DNA from 2 places in the Marinobacter sp. H13 genome. Region 2 is predicted to be linked to the other one. Evidence: predicted binding sites of a transcription regulator. Region 2 holds the regulator's gene; the other holds the start of a gene.
What was found. The regulator sigma-54, encoded in region 2, starts transcription at its own class of promoters, with help from an activator protein. The targets are predictions, from matches to a motif close to ANTGGCATNNANNTTGCTNT.
Positions count from the first base shown of each region.

Region 1: the regulator sigma-54 is predicted to act here: its motif matches at 3,586-3,605, upstream of glnA (glutamate--ammonia ligase).

Region 1 is NZ_JCACRU010000001.1:2,939,408-2,951,478, forward strand. Features, by position in the region: gene glnL (nitrogen regulation protein NR(II)) at 1-1,075, opposite strand, end outside; gene AC5JQH_RS13660 (DUF4124 domain-containing protein) at 1,330-1,854, opposite strand; gene glnA (glutamate--ammonia ligase) at 2,029-3,432, opposite strand; gene typA (translational GTPase TypA) at 3,993-5,804, shown strand; gene pip (prolyl aminopeptidase) at 5,917-6,879, shown strand; gene dtd (D-aminoacyl-tRNA deacylase) at 6,972-7,418, shown strand; gene AC5JQH_RS13685 (hypothetical protein) at 7,917-8,039, shown strand; gene AC5JQH_RS13690 (hypothetical protein) at 8,065-8,334, shown strand; gene AC5JQH_RS13695 (CYTH domain-containing protein) at 8,428-9,291, shown strand; gene AC5JQH_RS13700 (ion channel) at 9,285-10,436, opposite strand; gene glnE (bifunctional [glutamate--ammonia ligase]-adenylyl-L-tyrosine phosphorylase/[glutamate--ammonia-ligase] adenylyltransferase) at 10,517-12,071, shown strand, end outside.
Region 2 is NZ_JCACRU010000001.1:722,131-734,201, forward strand. Features, by position in the region: gene AC5JQH_RS03380 (KpsF/GutQ family sugar-phosphate isomerase) at 138-1,118, shown strand; gene AC5JQH_RS03385 (KdsC family phosphatase) at 1,141-1,689, shown strand; gene lptC (LPS export ABC transporter periplasmic protein LptC) at 1,686-2,270, shown strand; gene lptA (lipopolysaccharide transport periplasmic protein LptA) at 2,254-2,808, shown strand; gene lptB (LPS export ABC transporter ATP-binding protein) at 2,786-3,511, shown strand; gene AC5JQH_RS03405 (RNA polymerase factor sigma-54) at 3,663-5,189, shown strand; gene hpf (ribosome hibernation promoting factor) at 5,291-5,599, shown strand; gene ptsN (PTS IIA-like nitrogen regulatory protein PtsN) at 5,687-6,157, shown strand; gene rapZ (RNase adapter RapZ) at 6,186-7,070, shown strand; gene AC5JQH_RS03425 (HPr family phosphocarrier protein) at 7,078-7,347, shown strand; gene mgtE (magnesium transporter) at 7,357-8,718, shown strand; gene yjgA (ribosome biogenesis factor YjgA) at 8,734-9,261, shown strand; gene AC5JQH_RS03440 (carbon-nitrogen hydrolase family protein) at 9,271-10,116, opposite strand; gene AC5JQH_RS03445 (YhdP family phospholipid transporter) at 10,147-12,071, opposite strand, start outside.

The DNA.
Region 1 (12,071 bases), 2.2 Mb from region 2:
GCAGGAAGATGATGAAGTCGGTTCGGCCTGGTTCGCTTTCGCATTCAACCAGTCCGCGGTGTTGACCGATGATGCTCTGGGTGATGGAAAGCCCCAGACCGGTGCCACTGGCACGGCCACTGATCATCGGATAGAAAATGTTCTGCACCAGCTCCGGCGGAATTCCGGGTCCGTTGTCGATCACGTCGACCCGACACACCAGTTTGTGGCGGCGGTTGCCAATGGTGAACTGACGCAGGGTGCGGGTGCGGAAGGTAATAGTCGGCGGTTCCTCGGAACTATGCCCCGCCTGGTTTTCGAAGGCCGCTTCCATTGCGTTCCGGGCGATGTTTAGAAACGCCTGGATCAGTTGTTCCTTGTCACCCTTGAACTCCGGAATGCTGGGGTCGTAATCCCGTTTGAAATTCAGTCGCCCTTTGCTCTCAGCCTCGAGCAGGGTGCCAACTCTTTCCAGTATTTCATGGATGTTGGTCGGCGCCAGCTTCAGTGCCTTGTTGGGGCCCAGCATCCGGTCAACAAGGCTTCTGAGGCGGTCTGCCTCGTCAATGATGACCCGGGTGTATTCCCGCTGGTCTTCACTGCTGAGTTCACGATCAAGCAGCTGGGCCGCGCCACGGATGCCGCCCAGCGGATTCTTGATCTCGTGGGCCATGCCCCGCACCAGGATACGGGTGGTCTCCTGCTGGGAGATGATGTCTTCCTCACGGCTGATCCGCATCAGCCTGTCCCTGGGCTGGATTTCGATCAGCAGTTCAGTCGGCTCCAGGCTAATAGGCGTTACGGAATAGTCCACCGTAAGCCGTGAACCGCTCGTGAGCAGAAACTCAGCTTCTCTGCGAGTGTAGGATTGCCCGTTCCGAACGGCGGCGAAAAGGGTTTTCAGGGCGTCTTCGGATTCGACCAGAATATCCTGGAAAGGCTGGCCCTGGCTGCGGGTCATGCTGGTTTCGAACAGGCTTTCTGAGGCCGGGTTGAGGTACTGGATAGCCAGGCTATCCTCGAGCACCAAAACAGCCGTGGTGAGGCTGTCGAGAATGCTCTTGTATCCCGTTTGATGGGCCGAGGGCAGTGCCATGCGTGAATCCCGTTGGTTCGACATAAAGTGACTTCCGGAGTTTTGCAAAAAGCGAACCACTTTGAACCAGGTTCACAAATGAGTGGGCAAAGTGCGGGCAGAGGGGCCTATTGGCGCTGAAAAGTGCCGTAAGCTGGTGCAAATCGGCTAAATGTCTCTGAACAGTCCGGAATATTCGCCCCGTTGCTGATCAGAGTATGGCTTTTTTCTGGTGCGCGCGCACCATAATAGTGCGCTAAGCTGGGGTGGCAGGGTCAGTTCAAAGCGGAAGGGCGGTGAACAGTAAATGTGATCGGGGAGCCGGTTTTCACCTGAACCCCGTTTTCATCCACAATGTGTGCGCGAGCTTCATGGGTTCCACGGAACACGTTGTTGACGGTAATCGAGCCGGAGGAGCTCTGACCGACAGGTTGGCCGTCGAGGGTCACCTCGTATTTGTGGCCTGGCTGCAGGCCAGGGGTGCTGCGAACTTCGAACTGAACATCGCCGCTGCCACTGTGGAACGCCTGGTTGTTATCCGGATAGGCGAAAGAAACGCTTTCGTAGGCAGCGCCTTCCCGCTGAACTTCTTCCCGGAGCTTGTCGGTTTCCTGTACCACCTCTGGCTTGGGCAGGGTGATTGTGGTGACCGGCTTGACCTCAATCGTTTCAGAGCCTTCGCTGGGCTCGTCTGAGTAGGTCACGTTGCCGTAGGAATCGACATTGCGGTAAACCTCGGCATAGACCGGAGTTACCAGAAAAAACAGAAGGCCGGCACACAATCCAGACTTTGGATTCATAAGCTCACCTGTTATTGGGTTTCCCCGATTATCGGCGGGGCCCGGGGTGTTTTCAACGCCTGTCGCCCGGATGTTGGTTACATATCGTTAAGGGCTGCAGGCACTGTGCTTTCGCTCACAAAAAAGCCCCGCACAGGGGCGGGGCTTGTCTGCTGGTCCTCTGGGAAGAGGTTATTAGCAGGAGTAGTACAGGTCGAACTCAACCGGGTGAGTGGTCATATTCAGTTTTTCGACTTCACCGCGCTTCAGATCTACATAGCCCGCGATCATGTCTTCGGTGAATACGCCGCCGCGAGTCAGGAACTCGTGATCTGCTTCCAGGCAGTCCAGAGCTTCGGACAGAGTCTCGGCAACCGTCGGGATGCTCAGGGCCTCTTCCTTCGGCAGGTCGTACAGATCCTTGTCCATGGCATCGCCAGGGTGGATCTTGTTCTGGATGCCGTCCAGGCCGGCCATCATAAGCGCTGCGAAGGCCAGGTACGGGTTGGCAGAGGGGTCAGGGAAGCGAACTTCGATACGACGCGCCTTCGGGCTGTTCACGTACGGGATCCGGATAGAGGCTGAGCGGTTACGAGCAGAGTAGGCCAGCATAACCGGCGCTTCGAAGCCCGGAACCAGACGCTTGTATGAGTTGGTGGAGCTGTTGGTGAAGGCGTTGATGGCCTTGGCGTGCTTGATAACACCACCAATGTAGTACAGAGCGGCTTCGCTCAGGCCAGCGTAGCTGTCACCGGCGAACAGGTTCTTGCCGTCTTTGCTCAGGGACATGTGAACATGCATGCCGGAACCGTTGTCGCCGACAACCGGCTTGGGCATGAAGGTGGCAGTCTTGCCATAGGCATGGGCAACGTTGTGCACGCAGTACTTGAGGATCTGAACTTCGTCAGCCTTTTTGGTCAGCGTGTTGGCGCCAACACCGATTTCACACTGGCCGGCGGTGCCGACTTCGTGGTGGTGTACTTCGATGTCCAGGCCCATGGATTCCATGGCGGCACACATGGCGCCACGCAGGTCGTGCAGGCTATCAACCGGGGGAACCGGGAAGTAGCCGCCTTTTACGCCCGGGCGGTGACCGATGTTGTTGCGGTCGAAATCTTCGCCGGAAACCCAGGCAGCTTCTTCAGAGTGGATGTGGTACATCGCGCCCTGCATGTCTACGTTCCACTTTACGGAGTCAAACACGAAGAATTCCGGCTCCGGGCCGAACAGCGCGCCGTCGGCGATGCCGGTGGACTTGAGGTATTCTTCTGCACGACGGGCGACAGAGCGCGGATCACGCTCGTAACCCTGCATGGTAGAGGGCTCTACGATGTTGCAGGTGATGTTCACGGTGGTTTCTTCGGTGAACGGATCGAGTACAGAGGTCTCGTCGTCCGGCATCAGGATCATGTCGGATTCGTTGATGCCTTTCCAGCCCGCAATAGAGGAGCCGTCAAACATTTTGCCGTCTGCGAAAAAGTCTTCATCTACTTCGGTGGCAGGCAGTGTTACGTGCTGCTCTTTACCGCGGCTGTCAGTGAAGCGCAGGTCAACCCATTTGACTTCGTGTTCTTTGATCAAATCAACTGTCTTGGACATTGTGCATGCTCCGTAAGTTATACCGCACAGGCGGCTGTATTCATGTTCGTGGCGCCGGATCGCCCGGGCTAACGGGTTCCGATCTGTTTCTCAGGTTCGCGCAGCTTAGCAAATGCTGTTGCGTCTTACCTGTAAATTTCGGCTGATTTCGATAAAGCAAGGCGCTTGCCAATTTTTAGGGCATGCTCCAGAACAGCGCAACTGCAAGGGTTTGGGGCATATTGGAACGAGAATGCTCGCCCTGTGGCGAAAACCTGCACTCAAATGGTGCACCTTGTTGGTGCGTTTATTGGATTTTTGCCCTGATCAGGTGCATCCGTTCCGAATATAGAATAGGCGTTTTTCTTCATATTAACGACACCGACTTTTCGCTATACTGCGCGCCGCTTCATTTTTTACCCTGTCATTTCTTGATCGTGGATCGGAAAGCACCATGCAGGGTGCCGGGCAGCCAGCTCCGGTGAATGAGTTCATTTTACGGATTTGAGACGGCATGTGCTGGGATTCTCCCTGCGATAGACCTTCTCAGGTCATTGAGTGCATGCCGCAGGAATATTTTTGTGATTGAAAAACTTCGTAATATCGCCATCATCGCCCACGTTGACCATGGTAAGACTACCCTCGTAGACCAGCTCTTGCGCCAATCCGGCACCCTGGATCGGAAGGAGCTCGATAGCGAGCGGGTCATGGATTCCAACGATCAGGAAAAAGAACGGGGCATTACCATTCTGGCCAAGAACACGGCCCTGAAATGGAACGACTACGATATCAATATTGTGGACACCCCGGGCCACGCTGATTTCGGCGGTGAGGTTGAGCGAGTCATGAGCATGGTCGATTGCGTGCTGCTGGTGGTTGATTCCATTGACGGCCCCATGCCTCAGACCCGGTTTGTTACCCAGAAGGCATTTGCCGCGGGCCTGCGCCCGATCGTCGTGGTTAACAAGATTGACCGTCCCGGCGCTCGTCCAGACTGGGTCGTGGACCAGGTATTCGACCTGTTTGACAACCTGGGAGCCACTGATGAGCAGCTGGACTTCCCGATTGTGTTTGCCAGCGCTCTGAACGGCATTGCCGGGATGGATCACGAAAACCTGGATGACAACATGGATGCCGTGTTCCAGGCGATTGTTGACCACGTGCCGGCGCCGAACGTGGATCCGGATGGCCCGTTCCAGATGCAGATCTCCCAGCTGGACTACAACAGCTTCCTCGGTGTGATCGGTATTGGTCGTATCATGCGCGGTAAGGTCAAGACCAATTCGCCGGTAACCGCCATTGGCGCCAACGGCAAGAAGCGTAACGGCCGTATCCTCAAGATCATGGGACATTCCGGTCTTCAGCGTGTTGAAGTCGAAGAAGCTCAGGCTGGCGACATCGTCTGTGTCAGTGGCATGGACGAGCTGTTTATCTCTGACACTCTTTGTGATCAGGCCAACGTTGAAGCTCTGCCGGCACTGACGGTGGATGAGCCGACCGTGTCCATGACCTTCCAGGTCAACGATTCGCCTTTTGCCGGCAAGGAAGGCAAGTACGTCACCAGCCGGAACATCAAGGAGCGCCTTGAAAAGGAGCTGCTGCACAATGTGGCGCTGCGTGTTGAAGAGGGCGACTCCGCGGACAAGTTCAAGGTATCCGGTCGTGGCGAGTTGCATCTGTCTGTACTGATTGAAAACATGCGTCGCGAGAACTTTGAGCTGGCGGTTGGTCGTCCGGAAGTTGTTATCCGCGAAGTTGACGGCGTGAAGCAGGAGCCTTACGAGAACGTCATTGTTGATATCGAGGAGCAGCATCAGGGTGCCGTCATGGAGCAAATGGGGCTGCGTAAAGGCGACCTGACCAATATGGTTCCGGATGGCAAGGGCCGGATGCGTTTGGACTATACCATTCCAGCCCGGGGCCTGATTGGTTTCCGGAACACCTTCCTTACCATGACTTCAGGCACTGGCATTCTGACTTCGACTTTCAGCCACTACGGCCCGATCAAAGTTGGCGATGTAACCAGTCGCCAGAACGGTGTCATCGTTTCTATGGCTACGGGTACCGCTTTTACCTACTCTCTGGAAACCCTGCAGAGCCGTGGCAAGCTGTTCCTGGATCCGGGGCAGGAAATTTATGAAGGGCAGTTGTGTGGTATTCACAGCCGGGACAACGACCTGGTGGTCAACCCCACCAAGGCCAAAAAGCTCGACAACATGCGGGCCTCTGGCAAGGATGAAGTCATTGGTCTCGTGCCGCCGATCAAGTTCACCCTTGAGCAGGCGCTTGAGTTTATTGATGACGACGAGCTGGTTGAGGTAACGCCGAAGTCCATCCGGCTGCGCAAGAAACTTCTGACCGAAAACGAGCGCAAGCGCGCCAACAAGAAGTAACCGCCCGGCTCTTATCGAGCATGGGTAACAAGGGCTGGATGAATCTTTCATCTGGCCCTTTTTTTATGGTGTTAAGCTAAACTCCGGTTAAATCCTTCACGCGGAGCGTTTCATGCTCACCCTCTACCCGGAAATCAAGCCCAATGCCCAGCATCGCATAGCCGTTGATCCTCCCCATGAACTCTACGTTGAGGAAAGCGGGAACCCGGACGGGATACCTGTCCTGGTGGTCCACGGCGGCCCCGGTGGCGGCTGTGAAGACTACCATCGGCGCTTTTTCGACGCTGAGAGATTCCGGATCATTCTGATGGATCAGCGCGGCGCCGGGCGGTCCAGCCCCCTGGCAGAGCTCGAAGGCAACAGCACGGACAAGCTGGTTGAAGACATGGAAGTGGTACGTTCGTTTCTCGGTATCGACAAGTGGCTTCTATTTGGTGGCAGTTGGGGGGCGACTCTCAGCCTGGTATACGCCGAGGCCCATCCGGAAAGGGTGTCGGGACTGGTTCTTCGTGGGATTTTTCTCTGTCGGCCGCGGGATATTCACTGGTTTTATCAGGAGGGGGCGAGCCGGGTGTTCCCGGATTACTGGTCTGACTTCGAGGCGCAGATTCCGGAAGCCGACCGGGCTGACATGGTTTCGGCCTACTATCGCAAGCTGACCAGTTCCAACGAGCTGGAGCAGATCCAGGCGGCCAAGGCCTGGTCGGTCTGGGAGGGCAGGTGTGCGACGCTGCACCCGAACCCGAGGGTCGTTGAGCACTTTGGCCATCCTCATGTGGCCATCGCCCTGGCCCGCATTGAATGCCACTATTTCATGAATTCGGCCTTTCTCGAGCCGGACCAGATCATTCGCGATGCAGGCCGCCTGGCGGACATTCCCGGAATAATCGTCCACGGCAGATACGATATGGTCTGCCCTCTGGAGAATGCGCTGGCACTCAGCAAGGCCTGGCCGGAAGCGGAATTCCAGATCATTCGCGACGCCGGCCACTCGGCTTCCGAGCCGGCGATTGTTGATGCCCTCATTCGCGGTGTTGAGTCCGTTGTCGCGAAAACTGAAAAAAGTGCTGGCTGAATCCCGTTTTCAGGGTTGCGGCCCGTAATGGCCACGGATACACTCTTGCCCGATCTTAATGTTCGCCTGTTCAAACGTCCTCAAGGCAGTGAATGAAAGGATTGATCCAGCGAGTGTCGCAAGCCAGTGTTACCGTGGACGGTGAGCAGATAGCCTCGATCGACACAGGCCTTTTGCTGTTGCTGGGTGTGGAAAAGGGAGATAGCGAGCACGAGGCAAGGGAGCTTTGCCGAAAAATCCTCACTTATCGTGTGTTTCCCGATGAGACTGGCCGGATGAATCGTAGCCTGCTGGATATCGGTGGTTCCCTTCTTGTTGTTTCCCAGTTTACTTTGGCGGCGGATACGTCCTCCGGAACCAGGCCGGGCTTCTCTCTTGCAGCGGGGCCGGATGCCGCCAACACGCTGTATGAACGGTTTGTGGTAGAAGCACGTTCCGGTTTGGGGCCGGAAAAGGTGGGTGAGGGCAGATTTGGCGCAGATATGAAGGTCGGGTTGGTGAATGACGGGCCCGTCACGTTCATGCTCGAGACTCGATAACAGAGTGTATAAGTATTTGCGCTATTGTAGTGCGCGGGTGGTCATGCCGGCCTTTAATGGTGCGGAAATGTCCTCGGAGTCGTTGCGATCCAAGGGTTTTTTCAGTCTAAGTTTTGTTGATAAGGGGTTTGTTAAAATCTGGCCTCGGATTTGATATGCAACTGTAACGCAGCTCACGAGCACAAAATTGCATAAATGATTGCGTTTCTGGTGCCAAAAGAGCTAAAAACGCACTGCAGTTAATTTGCAAAATGAGAATGATTGTATTAAAGCATTTTCATCATCCAGAACTTTAAGAAAGTTCGATAAGTGATTGAGCTGTATAGATCTGGAATCTGCAAGATTTATTCGAAAAAGAAGAAAAGTTACTCCTTTGTCATAAAACTGACATAGGGTGATGCAGAATCGGCCTCATCCAGCCTGACTGGTGAAGCCTTACAAAATCGGGATAAGAACCCGTCGCTAAAACCTGAGTTAACTCAAAAAGGAAGGCGCAACATGAAAAAAACGCTCCTCGCATCTGCTATCGCAGTCGCAACGTTCTCTGGCTCCGCGCTGGCCCAGGAAACCATGTCTGCTTCCGAGCTGGCAGCCAAAATGGATTCCATGCCGACCGTGTAAGGTAACATCCAGTACGTTCTGTACCATGACAGCGTCAAAGGCGGAAGCTCTGAAGTTGAGCACGCTGACAACGGTTCCACCATCGGTGTTTAGCACGACCACGAATTCGCCCCTGGCTGACGACGCCAACGACACTGAAACTTCTACCGTAACCTTCCAGGCTCTGCACAACCTGTCTGACCACATGTATGTGTACTTCGAAGGCTACCTCGGTGGCGGTGACGACGGTGTATACGGCGTTGCTGACGAAAGCGAGCGTTCTATCGCTTCCGTTGGTGGTGTTTACTACTTCTGATCAGCCAATCGGCTAATCCTGTAGTATGAAAACCGGCGACCTCAGGGTCGCCGGTTTTTTGCGTTTATGAATCCCGAAAAATAAGGCATTGGCATGGCAACCGAACTGGAAATCAAGCTCAGTGTTTCTGAGGCCGCACAGGCACAGGCTTTAAAGTGGCTTTCCTCACTTCCTGAAGTCCGAGCTGGAAAAACCAAATCCCTGATCAATCACTATTTCGACACGCCCAATGCCGATCTGAATCGAGCCAAAGCTGCGCTGAGGGTTCGCAAAGCAGGTGATGACTATATCCAGACCCTGAAAACCCGGGGCGAATTCGTTGATGGCGCCCACCGACGCGAGGAGTGGGAGTGGCCTGTATCCAGTCCTGAACTGGCTTTGTCGTTACTGGAAGACACACCGCTGAATGCCGGGTTGGACCTCAGCCGGCTCCAGATTGTGTTTGAAACCAACTTTCAGCGCCAGGTGCTCTGGCTGGAAGAAGGGCAGACTTCCATTGAGATAGCAGTCGATTCCGGCACTGTGGCCGGCAATGATGCCAGGTGGCCGCTCCACGAGGTGGAGTTTGAGCTCAAGAGTGGGGACGACAGCAAGCTGGTGGCTTGGGCGCTCGAGCTGGCCAGGGAAGTGCCGGTTTTCCTGAATCTGGTCAGTAAGGCCGAGCAGGGCTATTTTCTGGCGGGCCTGTATCACCCGGAGCCGGCGCGTAAAAGCGAGGCGCTTTCCATTACCGAATTCCTTCAGGCCTTGAGTGTCTGTTGGTTGCTGGATCAGCCGTTTCCTGCACAGGAATACGACCTGTCGCGCGTCGCAAATGCGGCTGGCGCCGCAGGGTGCGGTGAACTCTGGGAGTGTGTGATGTCTGATCTGGCCACGGGCGCTGCAATTCGTGATCTCGCTGAAGGCTCCACGACGTTGGGTGTCCTCCAGTTACAGCTTGCCACTGCCGGTCAGTAATCGCCGGTTTCCTGATCCGCGGAATGGGCGCGCCACTGCTTCAGGAATGCCCGGTACCGCTCCAGTGCTTCCTGCACCACAGAGACCTCCGGTGTTTCAGAAGATTTAACCAGTACTATCAGCCCCTTGCCTTCGATTTCTTCGTTGGTTGGCGGATGACAGATAACCTCGTCATCTTCATCAATGTAGGCGAGAGCGGTGCCAATGCCATGGCGTACCAGAGCGCTTACGATGTCGGCCCAATTCAGGTCGTCCAGCTGCAAGTCATAACGATGAGGGTGGTCATGCTCGTAGTTGAACATATCTTCCAGCACTTTCTCGGAACCGGGTGCAACCACAGAACGAACCATAATCTCCGGGTATGTTCTCACTGGGCGGAGCACAATGCGCACTCCGAGGGATTTGAAGCGCCCACGGTTCTGGTCGTTTACACACTCGACAATGGTGCGATGGCCCAGATTGATTTCTGTGAGGCGGTGGGCAATATCGAACGTCAGGCTGTCTGAAAATGGGTCCGCTTCGTCTGCGGCCAGCACAATGATATGCCTCGCGCTGCCTGCATGGACGGCCTTCAGCGCCTCTGGATCAAAGCCTGCTCCGTGGTGATGCACCACCCCGATGTCCGAGAGCTCGGTGGGTAGCCCCATTGGAAACTTCCGGGTCAGAATCATGATTGGAATGGTTTCGTACCCTGGAATCTCCCGAATCTGGGAAGCAAATCTCATAAAATACTGGTCGCCGCCGTGCTGGGGCGTGTTAATGATGATGATGTGGTTATTCATTTTATAGATCCACCTTCCCGACAAAATACGTTCCCGGCGGTAGAACCGGTATTCGATATAGTCGCTGACGATCAGTGTCAGCAGCGTAATTGAGGAGATAAACATCAGCACAATGGTGCTGAACCGCCCGATCATCGTCTGGGGTGCGTAATCGCCATAGCCGACCGTTACCAGCGTGGTCATGGTCAGCCAGGCGGCTTCGAATAGTTCCAGGTCCTCGACCGCCCAGATGATCAGGACCTGCACCAATAGCAGTGTTCCCAGGATCGCAAAGAGGCGCTTCATCCGGCTCCGAATCATCCCGCCCATGGGCAGGTGAGTTTGCTGATGCTCCGGATTCAGTGGGCGGCGGTTTCGTTGCATCCGTGTCTGCGGCCTGTTCAGTTGCGGGTAAGTTCGTTATACAGTACCCGAAATATAACAGAGAGACAGGGGTTTGCATTATGTCCGAGCCATGGCACAGCCTTCCGAAACCGCTGGCGGATGATGTCGCCGGGTGCTGGGAATCAGTGTTCCCGGAAGGGGTTCCGGCCTGGTTGACCTCACCGGAGGGTATGGATGACACCTTAGTGGCTACGGCGATCTCCCGCAGTTTGTTCCTTCGCCAGACTCTGGAACGCCATGCCGATCAGGTAGAGGCATTGATGGCCTCTCGTTCGTTGTCTGAGCCAACCACTCCGGATTATCTGGAAAGTCGATGGCAAGAGTATCTCTCTGAAGTTGATGGTGAGCCTGGCCTGCACTCGGCCCTCAGACAATTCCGCATGGAGACCCAGTTCCGGATTATATGGCGGGATCTGATGCGATGGGCAGACCTGGCTGAGACCATGTCGGCGACGAGTGTATTTGCCGATATCTGTATTGATGGAGCGCTCAGCTGGCTATACCAGGACGCCTGCGAGCAATACGGTACGCCTCGAGGGGCTGACCCGGTAACCGGCCAGGAAACCGACCAGAAAATGGTGGTTCTGGGTATGGGTAAGCTGGGTGGTCGGGAGCTGAACGTCTCCTCGGACATTGATCTTATCTTTGCCTTTCCGAGCAAGGGGGAAACCGTTGGCGGGCGGCGCTCACTGGATAATCAGCAGTTCTTCGTTCGCCTTGGCCAGCGGCTGATCCAGGCTCTGGACCAGATTACGGCAGATGGTTTTGTGTTCCGGGTGGACATGCGTCTCCGGCCTTATGGCCAGAGTGGCGCGCTGGCGCTGAGTTTTGCTGCTCTGGAAACCTACTATCAGGACCAGGGGCGGGATTGGGAGCGGTACGCCATGGTCAAGGCCCGGGTGGTGGCGGGCGATCAAAGGGCGGGTCAGGTGCTCATGGAGACGCTGCGCCCCTTCGTGTACCGCAAGTACATCGATTTCAGCGCGTTCGAGTCCCTGCGTAGCATGAAGGCCATGATTGGCCGGGAGGTGCGCAGAAAGGGGCTCGAAAACAATATCAAGCTGGGTAGCGGCGGTATCCGAGAGATCGAGTTTGTGGTTCAGGCATTCCAGCTCATTCGCGGTGGCCGGGACAGGGAGCTTCAGCAGCGGGAGCTGCTGGTCATCCTGAAAGAGCTGGAAGAGCTCGAGCTGTTGCCGTCGCCGGTGGTTGGTGAGCTTCGCGACGCCTATGTGTTTCTCAGAAACCTGGAGCATGCGCTCCAGGGTATGGAAGACAAGCAAACCCAGTTGCTGCCGGAAGATGAGCTGTCCCGGGCACGGGTCGCCACAATTATGGATTTCGAGAACTGGCAGGCGTGCGAACAGTGCCTCAGAGAACACCGGGAGCGGGTCGCCACGCATTTTTCCAACATTATTACCACGGAAGATGACGAAGATGAGGGGCAGGGGGCCCTCGAAGAAGGGTGGTTCGAGCTCTGGCTTTCCGAAATGGAAGAGGCGGCCGCCGCCGACTGGCTCAAATCACGGGGCTATGAAGACCCCGGTGCTACGTTGGCGGAGCTGGCTGAACTTCGTGAAAACAGGACTGTTCAGAATCTACAGACCCAGGGGC
Region 2 (12,071 bases):
CAATCCAAAGTGCCCAAAATGTACTGATAGCAATGATCAGTTTGACTGAACTTTCGGTAACCGGGCATCGTTGCCGGGTGAAAATGGTATACTCTGCCCAACATTTACAACGTCCCGACAGCCAGGCCCAAAGCCCGATGACCGAACAGACTCCCAGCGATTTCCGATCTTCTGCCATCCGCGCCATCCGCATTGAGCGCGACGCCATTGATGCCCTTGAAGGCCGAATCGACGACCAGTTCACGCGGGCCTGCGAAGTTATCATGAACTGCAAGGGCCGCGTGGTTGTGACCGGCATGGGAAAATCCGGCCACATTGGCAACAAAATTGCCGCCACCCTGGCCAGCACTGGAACGCCATCGTTTTTCGTGCACCCGGGCGAGGCAAGCCACGGTGACATGGGTATGATCACCTCCCAGGATGTGGTCATCGCCATTTCCAACAGCGGCAACACCAGCGAGGTGGTCACCATTCTGCCGTTGATCAAACGCATGGGCGCTCCGCTGATCAGCATGACCGGCAATGCCAGCTCCACACTGGCCCGGGAAGCCGTCGCCAATCTGGACGTCAGCGTTATGGTGGAAGCCTGCCCACTGGGTTTGGCGCCCACCTCCTCCACAACGGCCACCCTGGTGATGGGCGATGCCCTCGCCGTTGCACTCCTTGAGGCCCGGGGGTTCAGTGCCGAGGATTTCGCTATCTCTCACCCCGGCGGCAGCCTCGGGCGTCGGCTGCTGCTCAGGGTCTCCGACATCATGCACAGCGGTGATCAGATTCCAGTCGTCAACGAGGATACCCCCTTGAGCGGTGCTCTTCTTGAGATGTCCCGAAAGGGTCTCGGTATGACCACCGTCGTCAATGATAAAGGCACTCTTACCGGAATATTTACGGACGGTGACCTTCGACGGACTCTGGATCGATCGGTGGACATTCACAATACGCCCATCAACGAGGTCATGACCCGGCATGGTAAAACGATCCAGGCCGATCATCTGGCGGCGGAAGCGCTGAACATAATGGAGGAGATGAAGATCAACGCCCTCCCCGTTACCGACGACCAGGGTGGTCTGATTGGCGCCATCAATATGCACGACCTGCTGCGTGCCGGCGTTATCTAGGGGCTATGAGGAGCTGTTTGATATGAAGCACCAATGGCCGGATTCGCTGTTGGCAAAGGCCGTAAAGATCCGCCTGATCGCACTGGATGTCGACGGCATCATGAGCGACGGTAAACTTTATTTCAGCGCCACTGGTGATGAGCTCAAGGCTTTTAACATTCTGGATGGCCTGGGTTTGAAACAACTGATGGCAGCCGGGATTACCGTGGCCGTGATCACCGGACGAAAGTCCCCCCTGACCGAGAAGCGCATGCGGGATCTTGGCATTCCCCACCTGATGCAGGGGCGAGAGGACAAGAAGGTAGCCCTTCAGGAACTGGTCAGCACCATGGATATCAGCCCCGAGGCCATCGCATACATGGGGGACGATCTGCCAGATCTCCCGGCACTGAGGTTCGCCGGACTGGGCATCACCGTGCCCAACGGTTACTGGCTGGTGCAGCAGCATGCCGACTACTGCACCATTGCCCGGGGCGGCGAAGGGGCGGTCCGCGAAGCCTGCGACTTGCTGCTGACGGCCCATGGCAGGCTTGACGCAGCACTTGCCCCCTATCTGGAGCCCGAGGCATGAACTGGCTGCTGGACAGACCCTGGCTGCGAGCACTGGCACTGGCTGCTACCGTGGTGGCAGCCGTATTCCTGCTCTGGCGCAGCGATGAACCCCCTGTGATTGATGACGAGGCAGCGGCCCTACGGGGAGACGCCGAACCAGACGGTTTCGTGGTGAATGGTCAGTACACCTCCTTCGATGAAGCGGGCAATCTCAAGATCCGGTTTTCCAGCCCCCGCATTGAGCAGTTCGAGGAAGGCAACCTGGCCACCATGGAATCTCCCCGGGCCGAGCTGTACGGGGACCAGGAGGCCCTGCCGTGGATTGTCGAGGCCGACAATGGCAGCCTGCTGCAAAACCAGAATCTGGTGTACCTGACGGACAATGTCCGGGTTCAGCGCACAATTGGCGAACGGGAGGCCACCCTGACAACATCAAGCCTGACCCTGGATAACGACCGGGGCATGGTCTATACAGACGCACCCGTAGAAATACGTGATGTTACCGGCATAACCCGGGCCACGGGCATGAAAGCGTGGATAGACGAACGAATTCTGGAACTGAACTCCCAGGTGGAAGGACTCTATGAAACCGGAAACTAACCGATACCGGCGCCTGATGGCTGCCCTGCTAACGGTCGTGATGATCGGCCCGGCGGCTGCATTTGACCTTGATTCTGACACTCCTATCAAGGTCACCGCAGATACCGCCCGCCTGGATGACGGCCAGGGCATTGCCACCTACACCGGCGCTGTGGAACTTGAGCAGGGCAATACCCGCCTGACTGCCGAGCGGGTCGTCCTGTACCGGACCGAGGACGGCCTGAGCCGGATCGAAGCCTCTGGTACGCCCGCTATATACCGTCAACCGGCGCGCGAGGGGGAAGGCGAAACCGATGCCCGTGCCCTGAACATTACCTGGTCTGCCACCGACAGCCAGCTGACCTTTGAACGGGAAGCAGTCATCGAGCAGAATGGCAACCTGTTCCGGGGTGATGTCATTCATTATGATACCGTCGGCCGGGTTGTCACCGCTGAGGGCGGCGCAGACACCGGCGAGGGCAGCGGCCGGGTAGAGATGGTGATTCAGCCACGCAGTACAGACAGACAGGGATCCGATGGCAGTTCTGAGAGCCAGTAACCTGGCAAAGAGTTACAAACAGAAAAAAGTGGTGATCGACGTTTCCCTGGAAATCCGCAGTGGGGAAATTGTCGGGCTGCTTGGTCCCAACGGTGCCGGGAAAACCACCTGCTTCTATATGATCGTTGGGCTGGTTCCTGCCGATCACGGGCGGATAACGATCGACAGCCGGGATATTACGCCGCTGCCGATGCACGGTCGGGCCCGCCAGGGCATCGGCTACCTGCCACAGGAAGCCTCGGTTTTCCGCAAACTGTCTGTGCGCGACAACATCATGGCGATCCTCGAGACGCGGCAGGGCCTGAGCAAGGCAGACCGGCAGAAAAAGCTCGAGGAGCTGCTGGAGGAATTCCACATCACCCATATCCGGGACAGCGTTGGTATGGCCCTGTCCGGTGGTGAGCGGCGACGGGTGGAAATTGCCCGGGCCCTGGCCATGGAGCCGGCTTTCATCCTGCTGGATGAGCCCTTCGCCGGCGTTGACCCTATATCCGTCAGCGACATCAAACACATTATCCGGCATCTGCGGGACAAAGGGATTGGCGTGCTGATCACCGACCATAACGTGCGCGAGACTCTCGATATCTGCGAGAACGCGTACATTGTTTCCGGCGGGCACATCATCGCCTCCGGCAATGCCGATGCGATCCTGGCCAATCAACAGGTCAAGGAAGTCTACCTCGGGGACGAATTCAGGCTATGACAGTGAATGGCTCATTGTTTTGATGATCTGTAGCAAGTAAACTCGGCAAAGAACTTGCTAGGGTAAAGAAAAACCGCGGCAAGTAACCGGCATATAAAGATTTTTTCAAGACCTATGACACAAAGCGCTGATGAGTGACGGATCCTGAACCATGGTTATGAAAGCCTCCTTACAGTTAAAGCTGGGTCAGAGCCTGACCATGACGCCCCAGCTGCAACAGGCGATCCGGCTTCTCCAGCTCTCCACTCTCGACCTCCAGCAGGAAATCCAGCAGGCACTGGAATCCAACCCCATGCTGGAGACCTCCGAGGACGATGACCAGACCGACGCAGCCAGCGAAAACGACGAGCGCGAGGCCAACGCCACCGAGTCCGCCGCTGAAGCTGCCCCGGAACCGGCCAGCGACTGGGATGAATCCGAGAACGGCCCGGACTGGTCCTCGGAGAACGAGATTCCTGACAACATTCCGGACGATCTGCCGGTTGATACCGCCTGGGACGACATCTACCAGTCCGCACCAGCGCCGGCAGCCCGCAACGACGACGAAAACGATCACGATTTCGAAACCCGTAATTCCCCGACCGAAACGCTTCAGGATCACCTGGAATGGCAGCTCAATCTGACGCCCCTCAGTGAACGGGACCAGGCCATTGCCCATGCCCTGATGGATGCAGTGGACGAACGGGGCTATATCACCAGCCCGCTGGAGGAAATCCACGCCGGACTGCTGGATGAGAACGATGAAGACCCCCTTGAACTGGATGAAGTGGAAGCCGTGCTTCACCGCCTGCAACACTTTGATCCGCCCGGCGTGTTTGCCCGGGACCTACAGGAATGCCTGCTGATCCAGCTCAACCAGCTGCCGCCGGAAACACCCTGGCTGGCCCAGGCACGCCTTGTAATTACCCATTACATCAACCTGCTGGGCAACCGCGATTACGCCCAGTTGCTGCGCCGCAGCCGCCTGAAAGAAGACCAGTTGCGGGATGTCCTGGCGCTGATCACCGGCCTGAATCCGCGGCCGGGCGATGTCATTGACCGGGCCGAACCCGATTATGTGATTCCGGACGTGATCGTTCGCAAACACAATGGCCGCTGGCGTGTTGAGCTGAATCCTGAAATTGCACCGCGCATCCGGGTCAATGCCAGCTATGCTTCACTTATAAGGCGTGCGGACAGCAGCGCAGACAACACCTACCTGCGCGACCAGTTGCAGGAGGCCAAGTGGTTCATCAAGAGCCTGCAGAGCCGCAATGAGACCTTGCTGAAAGTCGCGACCCGTATTGTCGAGCACCAGCAGGGATTCCTGGATCACGGTGAAGAAGCCATGAAACCGTTGATTCTTTCAGACATCGCCCAGGCGGTAGAGATGCATGAATCGACCATTTCACGGGTAACCACCCAGAAATACATGCATACCCCCCGTGGCATTTTCGAGCTGAAGTACTTCTTCTCCAGCCATGTCAGCACTGACGAGGGTGGAGAATGCTCCTCCACGGCCATACGCGCGATGATCAAGAAGCTGATTGCGGCGGAAACGCCCAAAAAGCCGTTGAGCGACAGCAAAATTGCAGCCATGCTAGGGGAACAGGGTATCAAGGTTGCGCGACGCACCGTTGCCAAGTACCGGGAGGCCATGCACATTCCGCCGTCCAACGAGCGCAAGCGGCTGGTCTGAATACCCGGGGGCCGGGACGCAACACCGTATTCGCCGGCGCATAATGCGCCAGCACCCAGACCGGCTCCCGGGAGCCGGCACGATGACAACAGGAGACGCCTATGCAACTCAATATTTCAGGCCATCACGTAGAACTGACTCCCGCACTGAAGGATTATGTTTCAGAGAAGTTCGAGAAGCTCGAGCGTCACTTTGACCACATCAGTAACTGCCAGGTGACCCTGGAAGTGGAAAAGGTGCGCCAGATTGCGGAAGCCACGTTGCATGTGGTTGGTGGTGAGATTCACGCAAAGGCAGAAAATGAGGATATGTACGCAGCCATCGATGCCCTGATCGACAAGCTTGACCGTCAGATCCTCAAGCACAAGGAAAAGAATGTAGACCGGATGCACGGAAACGGCTCTCGCTAACTGACTGTTTTCATGCAATTCATCTAATCGAGCTGCGACATGAGTAACGTGTCGCAGCCTTTTTTTTAACGGAAACGCAGTCGATCCATGAGCGACACATCCCTGACCATAGAGAACATTCTTGCTCCGGAGCTCACCCTCTGCAGGGTAGCTGCGTCCAGCAAGAAACGGGCCCTGGAGTTTATTGCCGAGCAGATAAACCATCAGGACAACACGCTCAGCGAGACCCAGCTCTTCAACAACCTGATTTCCCGCGAGCGCCTGGGCAGCACCGGCATTGGCCAGGGAATCGCCATTCCCCACTGCCGTCTGGAAGGACTTGATCACGTGGTGGGCGTGCTGATGACGCTGGAAGAAAGCGTCGAATTCGATGCTATCGACAATCAGCCGGTGGATCTGATTTTCGCCCTGATCGTCCCGAAGGAAGCAACGAGCGAACACCTGGAGCTGCTCAGCCAACTGGCTGAAAAGTTCAATGAGCGGTCGTTCTGTGATCGCCTCCGGCAATCCGAGGACGCCAGCACGCTGTACCAGCGCATGACCGCCTCAGGCGGCTGATATTCACTGCAGTGGAGGTAAGGTGGTCATGAAGCTGATTATCGTCAGTGGCAGGTCCGGTTCGGGCAAGAGTACCGCACTTCATGTGCTGGAGGACCTCGGGTTTTATTGCATCGACAATCTTCCTATTGGCCTGCTCTTCCCCCTCACACGGGAAGCCGCCAGCCAGACCAGGCCTGGTCGACTGGGCAAGATGGCCGTCAGTATCGATGCGCGGAACCTTTCCGGCGAGCTGGCCAATTTCGAGGAGATCTACCGGCGCCTCCAGGAAACCGGGGTTACCGTTGAAATCATCTTCCTGGACGCCGACGAGCAGTCGCTTCTGCAGCGTTTTCACGCCACCCGCAGAAAGCATCCGTTGAGTGACGACAGGACCTCTCTCCGGGAAGCCATTACCAGCGAGAAGAAACTGCTGGAGCCCCTCTCCAAGCTTTCCGATCTTTACGTAAATACCACCGGCATGTCCATGTACGAGCTGCGGGACATGGTCAAGCAGCGCGTGGTCGGTCGAAAAGATCAGGAACTGGCTCTCCTGTTTCAGTCATTCGGCTTCAAACACGGCGTGCCGCTGGATTCCGACTACGTTTTCGATGTCCGCTGCCTGCCCAACCCCTACTGGGATACCAGCCTCCGCAAGTATGTCGGGACGGATCAGCCGGTTATCGAGTTTCTGGAAAAAGAACCGGCAAGCCGGAAGATGATCGAGGACCTGAAATCATTTCTGGATACCTGGCTGCCCTCCTTTGCAGACAGTAACCGCAGCTATATGACCATTTCCATTGGCTGTACCGGCGGCCAGCACCGGTCGGTGTATGTGTGCGAGCAGTTGGGTGAGTACTTCCGGCAACGGTACAGCAATGTGCAAGTGCGGCACACCGAGCTGCCACACCTGCAGACCCGGGAAGAGATCTGATCAAGCCATGATTCGCCGCCCCATTACCATCATCAACAAACTGGGCCTGCATGCGCGCGCCACTGCGAAGCTGGTCAACACGGCATCGGAATACGACAGCAGCGTGCGTATCAGCGGCAAAGGCCGGGATGTGGACGCGAAGAACATCATGCAGGTGATGATGCTGGCCGCCAGCAAAGGAACCGATGTGGAGCTCATTGCCGACGGACCGGATGAGGAACAGGCCATCGAAGCATTGGTGGAACTGATTAACGACTATTTCGGTGAGGGTGAGTAAAATAAACACATGACCGATATTCTGGAAAAAAGCCAGGCCCGCCAGCGTCTTCGTTCCCTGAGCGAAGCGCTGGACAGTGGCGCACTGAAGCAGGTTGCCCGCATCCTGAACGGTGGCCTGAGCCCCAGTGATATTGCCCATTTGCTGGAGTCCTCACCGCCCCGGCAGCGGGCCCTGCTGTGGAACCTGGTGGACAAAGACCTCGAAGGCGAGGTTCTCCAGTATCTCAGTGATGATATCCGAGGCTACTTCCTGAGCCAGCTGAACGCTCAGGAACTGGCGGACATCATCGAGGATTTCGAGTCAGACGACCTGGCCGACCTGCTGCAGCAGCTGCCGGATACGGTCATCCAGGAAGTCCTGGAGACCATGGACGAGCAGGACCGGCAACGGGTGGAGGAAGTTCTCTCCTATCCGGAGGACACCGCCGGCGGTCTGATGAACACGGACACCATTACGGTGCGCCCGGACATCAGTATCGATGTTGTGCTCCGCTACCTTCGCAGGCACCGCACCCTGCCACCCATGACCGACAGCCTGATCGTGGTCAGCCGCCGGGACGATTTCATTGGCATGCTGCCCATCACGAAAATGCTGGTCTCCAACCCCGCCTCCACCGTGCGGGAAGTCATGGATACCGACATCGAGCCCATTCCCGTGAGCCTCTCCGACACCAAGGTAGCGACATTGTTTGAACGCTACGACCTGATCTCGGCGCCGGTGGTAAACGAGGAGGGCCGCCTGCTGGGTCGGATCACCATCGATGACGTGGTTGACGTTATCCGGGAGGATGCGGACCACTCACTGATGAGTATGGCGGGTCTGGACGAAGACGAGGACACCTTTGCGCCGGTGTGGAAAACCACCCGTCGCCGTGCCGTCTGGCTGGGCATCAACCTGATTACGGCACTGACCGCCTCCGCCGTCATCGGGCTATTTGAAGACACGATCGCCAAAGTGGTGGCGCTCGCAGTGCTGATGCCAATTGTTGCCAGTATGGGCGGCATTGCTGGTAGTCAGACGCTTACACTGGTGATTCGCGGTATGGCCGTGGGGCAGATCAGCGGCGCCAACGTAGGCTGGCTGCTGAACCGGGAATTTCTGTCAGGGATACTGAACGGCCTGCTCTGGGCCGCCGTGGTGGCGGGTGCAGCCATGCTCTGGTTCCAGGATGTGATGATCGGCGCGATCATTGCTGCCGCGCTGGTGATCAATCTTGTCGCCGCAGCGCTGGTTGGCACGGTTCTGCCACTGTTTCTCAAATCTCGCAATATTGATCCGGCCCTGGCAGGCAGCGTGATTCTCACGACTGTGACCGATGTAGTCGGGTTCATGGCCTTTCTTGGCCTCGCGACGATTTTCTACGCTTAAGCGGATCTCGGATTTATGAAAGACCATCAAGACAACGACGCGCCGGAATACGACGGCCCCAGCAAATCCCAGCTGAAACGGGAAATGCATGCCCTGCAGGATCTGGGCAAGCGGATGCTGGACCTGAGCAACGATCAGCTGGAAACCTTGCCAATCAGCGAGACCCTCCGCGCCGCGATCGAGGAATCCCGCCGTATCCGCCAGAACGAGGCCAAACGACGGCACCTGCAATACATCGGTAAGGTCATCCGACAGGAAGATGATCCTGAAGCCCTGGCGAAAGCCATCGACGCCTTCGATGCCGGTAGCGAAGAACACACCCGCAGACACCACCTGGCGGAACGCTGGCGGGACCGGATGATTGCCGAAGGCGATTCCGTTGTTGGCGAGTTCTTCAGCTACTGCCCCACTGCCGATATGCAGCACCTGCGAAACCTTGCTCGAAACGCCCGAAAAGACGTCGAAAAACAGAAGAACACCGGCCAGGCCCGGAAACTGTTCCGTTATCTCAGGGAGTGCATCGATGACGCCGAGGCCATGTGAGCCGTTGGTTCAACCTTTGAGCCGGCGGTGCTCCCACACCGGCATCCGGGCGCGCAGATTGGCTACCTGATCGGCGTCCAGTTCGGCGGTGACCAGGCCCGGGCCTTCCCCCATTTCCGTCACGATCCGCCCCCAGGGATCACAGATCAGGCTGTGGCCATAGGTGCGACGGCGCTCGCTGTTCTGGCCACCCTGGCCAGGTGCCACTAACCATACCTGGTTCTCGATCGCGCGGGCCCGGATCAGGGGGTACCAGTGGGCATCACCGGTCTGCCAGGTGAAAGCGCTCGGAAGGCAAATCCAGTCGACATTCTGCTCACGCAGCAGCCTGAACAGCTCCGGAAAGCGAAGATCGTAGCAGATCGCCAACCCCAGCTTGCCCGCGGGCGTATCCACGGTCACTATCTGTTCGCCGGGCTCGAAGGTGTCCGATTCACGGTATTGACCATGGGCGTCTTCCACCATGGCATCAAACAGGTGAATCTTGTCGTAACGGGCAACTTCCTCACCCTGGTCATCAAAGACAATGCAGGTTGCCCTGACCCGATCCTCCAGATCTGAGCCGTCCGGTCGTTTGGCCACGGGCATCGATCCGCCAACGATCCAGAGCCCCAGTTTCCGGGCCTGTTCGGCCAGGAAGGTTCTTATGACAGGCTCGGCCCCCGCCTCCTGGCGACCACGATCAATCATCTGACTGGTGGCCAGAACCGCAAAATTCTCAGGCAGTACGGCGACCGAGGCGCCCTGCTCGGCAGCCCGGGCCAGCAGCTGTTCCGCTTCGCGCAGATTGGCGTCAATGTCATGACCGCTGACCATCTGGATGGCTGCGACCCGGTTGGAAACACGCTTGTTCATGACTGCCTCCGATATTGCCAAACAGAAAAGTTATTCGCCGGTGTCAAAAACCCGTTGCAGATTCACTTCCGGCTCGTCCCATGAGCCGGTCACGCTGTAGGTTGCGCTTGTCAGCCTGCTCAAAGGATCGCCCAGAATCTTGTCCAGCACAAACAAGGCGCCGCCGATCGGCGCACCGGCACCCATGAGCAGCGCCGCCAATGGCAGATTCTGAGTCAGGGGCAACACAACCACAAGCCGCATATCCAGCTCCTCGCTGGCCATATTGGTCGTGCCACTGAGTTTGAAGGCGCCGGATGGGCCCACTATTTGCAGTTCGGGATCCATGGTCAGCAAGCCATTGATGATCTGCGCCTTGCCCGAGATCGCGTCGAATGCCACCCCACGCTCATACAGATCGGAAAAGTCGAGCTTCAACCGGCGCCATAGGGTGTCAGAGTTCAGCAGATTGAACACCCGGAACAGTTGCGCCGTGTTGTTTCGCTCCAGGATCACACCCTCATCCAGCCTTAGACTGACCGAGCCACTGAGCTCCGGTATGGAAAGCTCATCCGGACGGCCGGGCCAGTCCAGATCCAGCTCTATGTTGGTCCCCTCGTTAGTGACCGGCATTTCAGTGTCGAGGAGCTCGTTCAGATCCGCGAGCGCACCCCCGCTGATGGAACCTGTAAACCGGCTGGTTTCCCGGTCTCCGACGATGCTCCAGCTCATGTCGCCCAGCAGTGTCAGGGAATTCAGGCGCCCCTCGATGTCATTTACCTGCAACCGAAAAGGTTCGGGGCGGAGCCGGAAGGCCCACTGTCCCAACGATTCGTCGTTCAGTTGCAGTTCCGCAATCGAGACATCGATATCCGGCCAGTTTCCCATATCCAGCGCGCGGAACGCCTCAAGCTGCTCTTCGAGGGTGAGTAATTCCGGCGAATCCTCAGGGGGTGTTTCACTGCGCACGAGCCGTAACACCTGAAAATCGGCCTTCACCGTGTCGCCATTTTGCGGAATTGTCAGTCGGCCTTCGGCGCGTTGCGAGCTGGTGGTCACCACCCACCGGTCACCAAGATCGAGGGCATTGATATCAATATCGTTCAACACCTGCGGGCCAAGGTGCAGGCGGCCAAGACGCAAATCAAACCCGGTCTCTTTCCATAACAGATCGAACGTTGCGCGGTTTTCCCAGTCGCCCGTAATGCCAAGCCCGCCGGCGGCCGAGGGATTGATGGTTGCCCGCAGCGGTGCTGCCTCATCCGCCGTTTTTGACAGTGGCTCCGGCCAGTCAACCGCCAGCCCCTCAAGAGTGGACCGCACGCGGATGCCCGACGTTGAATCCGATCCCACGTCCAGGTCCGCGGTATAGGTAACATTGCCCTGCAAACCAAAACCCGAACTGGTCTCAAGTCCCGCCTGCTCAAACACCCCGGGCACCGGTAGCGTTCCCGACTGCCGGATGGTAAGGGCATTGCCCGCCCGGGACTTGCTGAAGGCAATGGTTACCGGTTCATCGAAAAATTCGCCAGTCAAAGGGCCACCGGAGAAGCCGTTTTCGCTGTGGTAGGTCAGTTCACCCTGAACCGACCGCCAGGCCAACCCTGCCGAGGGGTAGGAGACGGTGCCTTCCTGTGCGGCAATTTTTGCCTCAACCACGGTTGGCTGCTCCGTCCCCAATGGCAAGTCGACACCAAGGTCCAGCTGATACTCACCACCATATTCAAGCTTCTGGGCCTCTGTGCCTGCCATATCACCCAGGGGGCTATTTTCCATCCAGAACCCGACCGATTCGCCGGGCACCCGTGCCGAGGTATCCACCCTTATCCGTGTGCCTTGATCGGAGGGCTCCACGCGAACCGTCCCGGGATCGAGATCCAGGCCACCGGTCTGACCTGCTTCGAGTCGAACCAGCGTGTCGCCATTGTGAACCCTGACACTGCCCCGGGCACCTGTGACCTCCGGCCAGGCGTCAT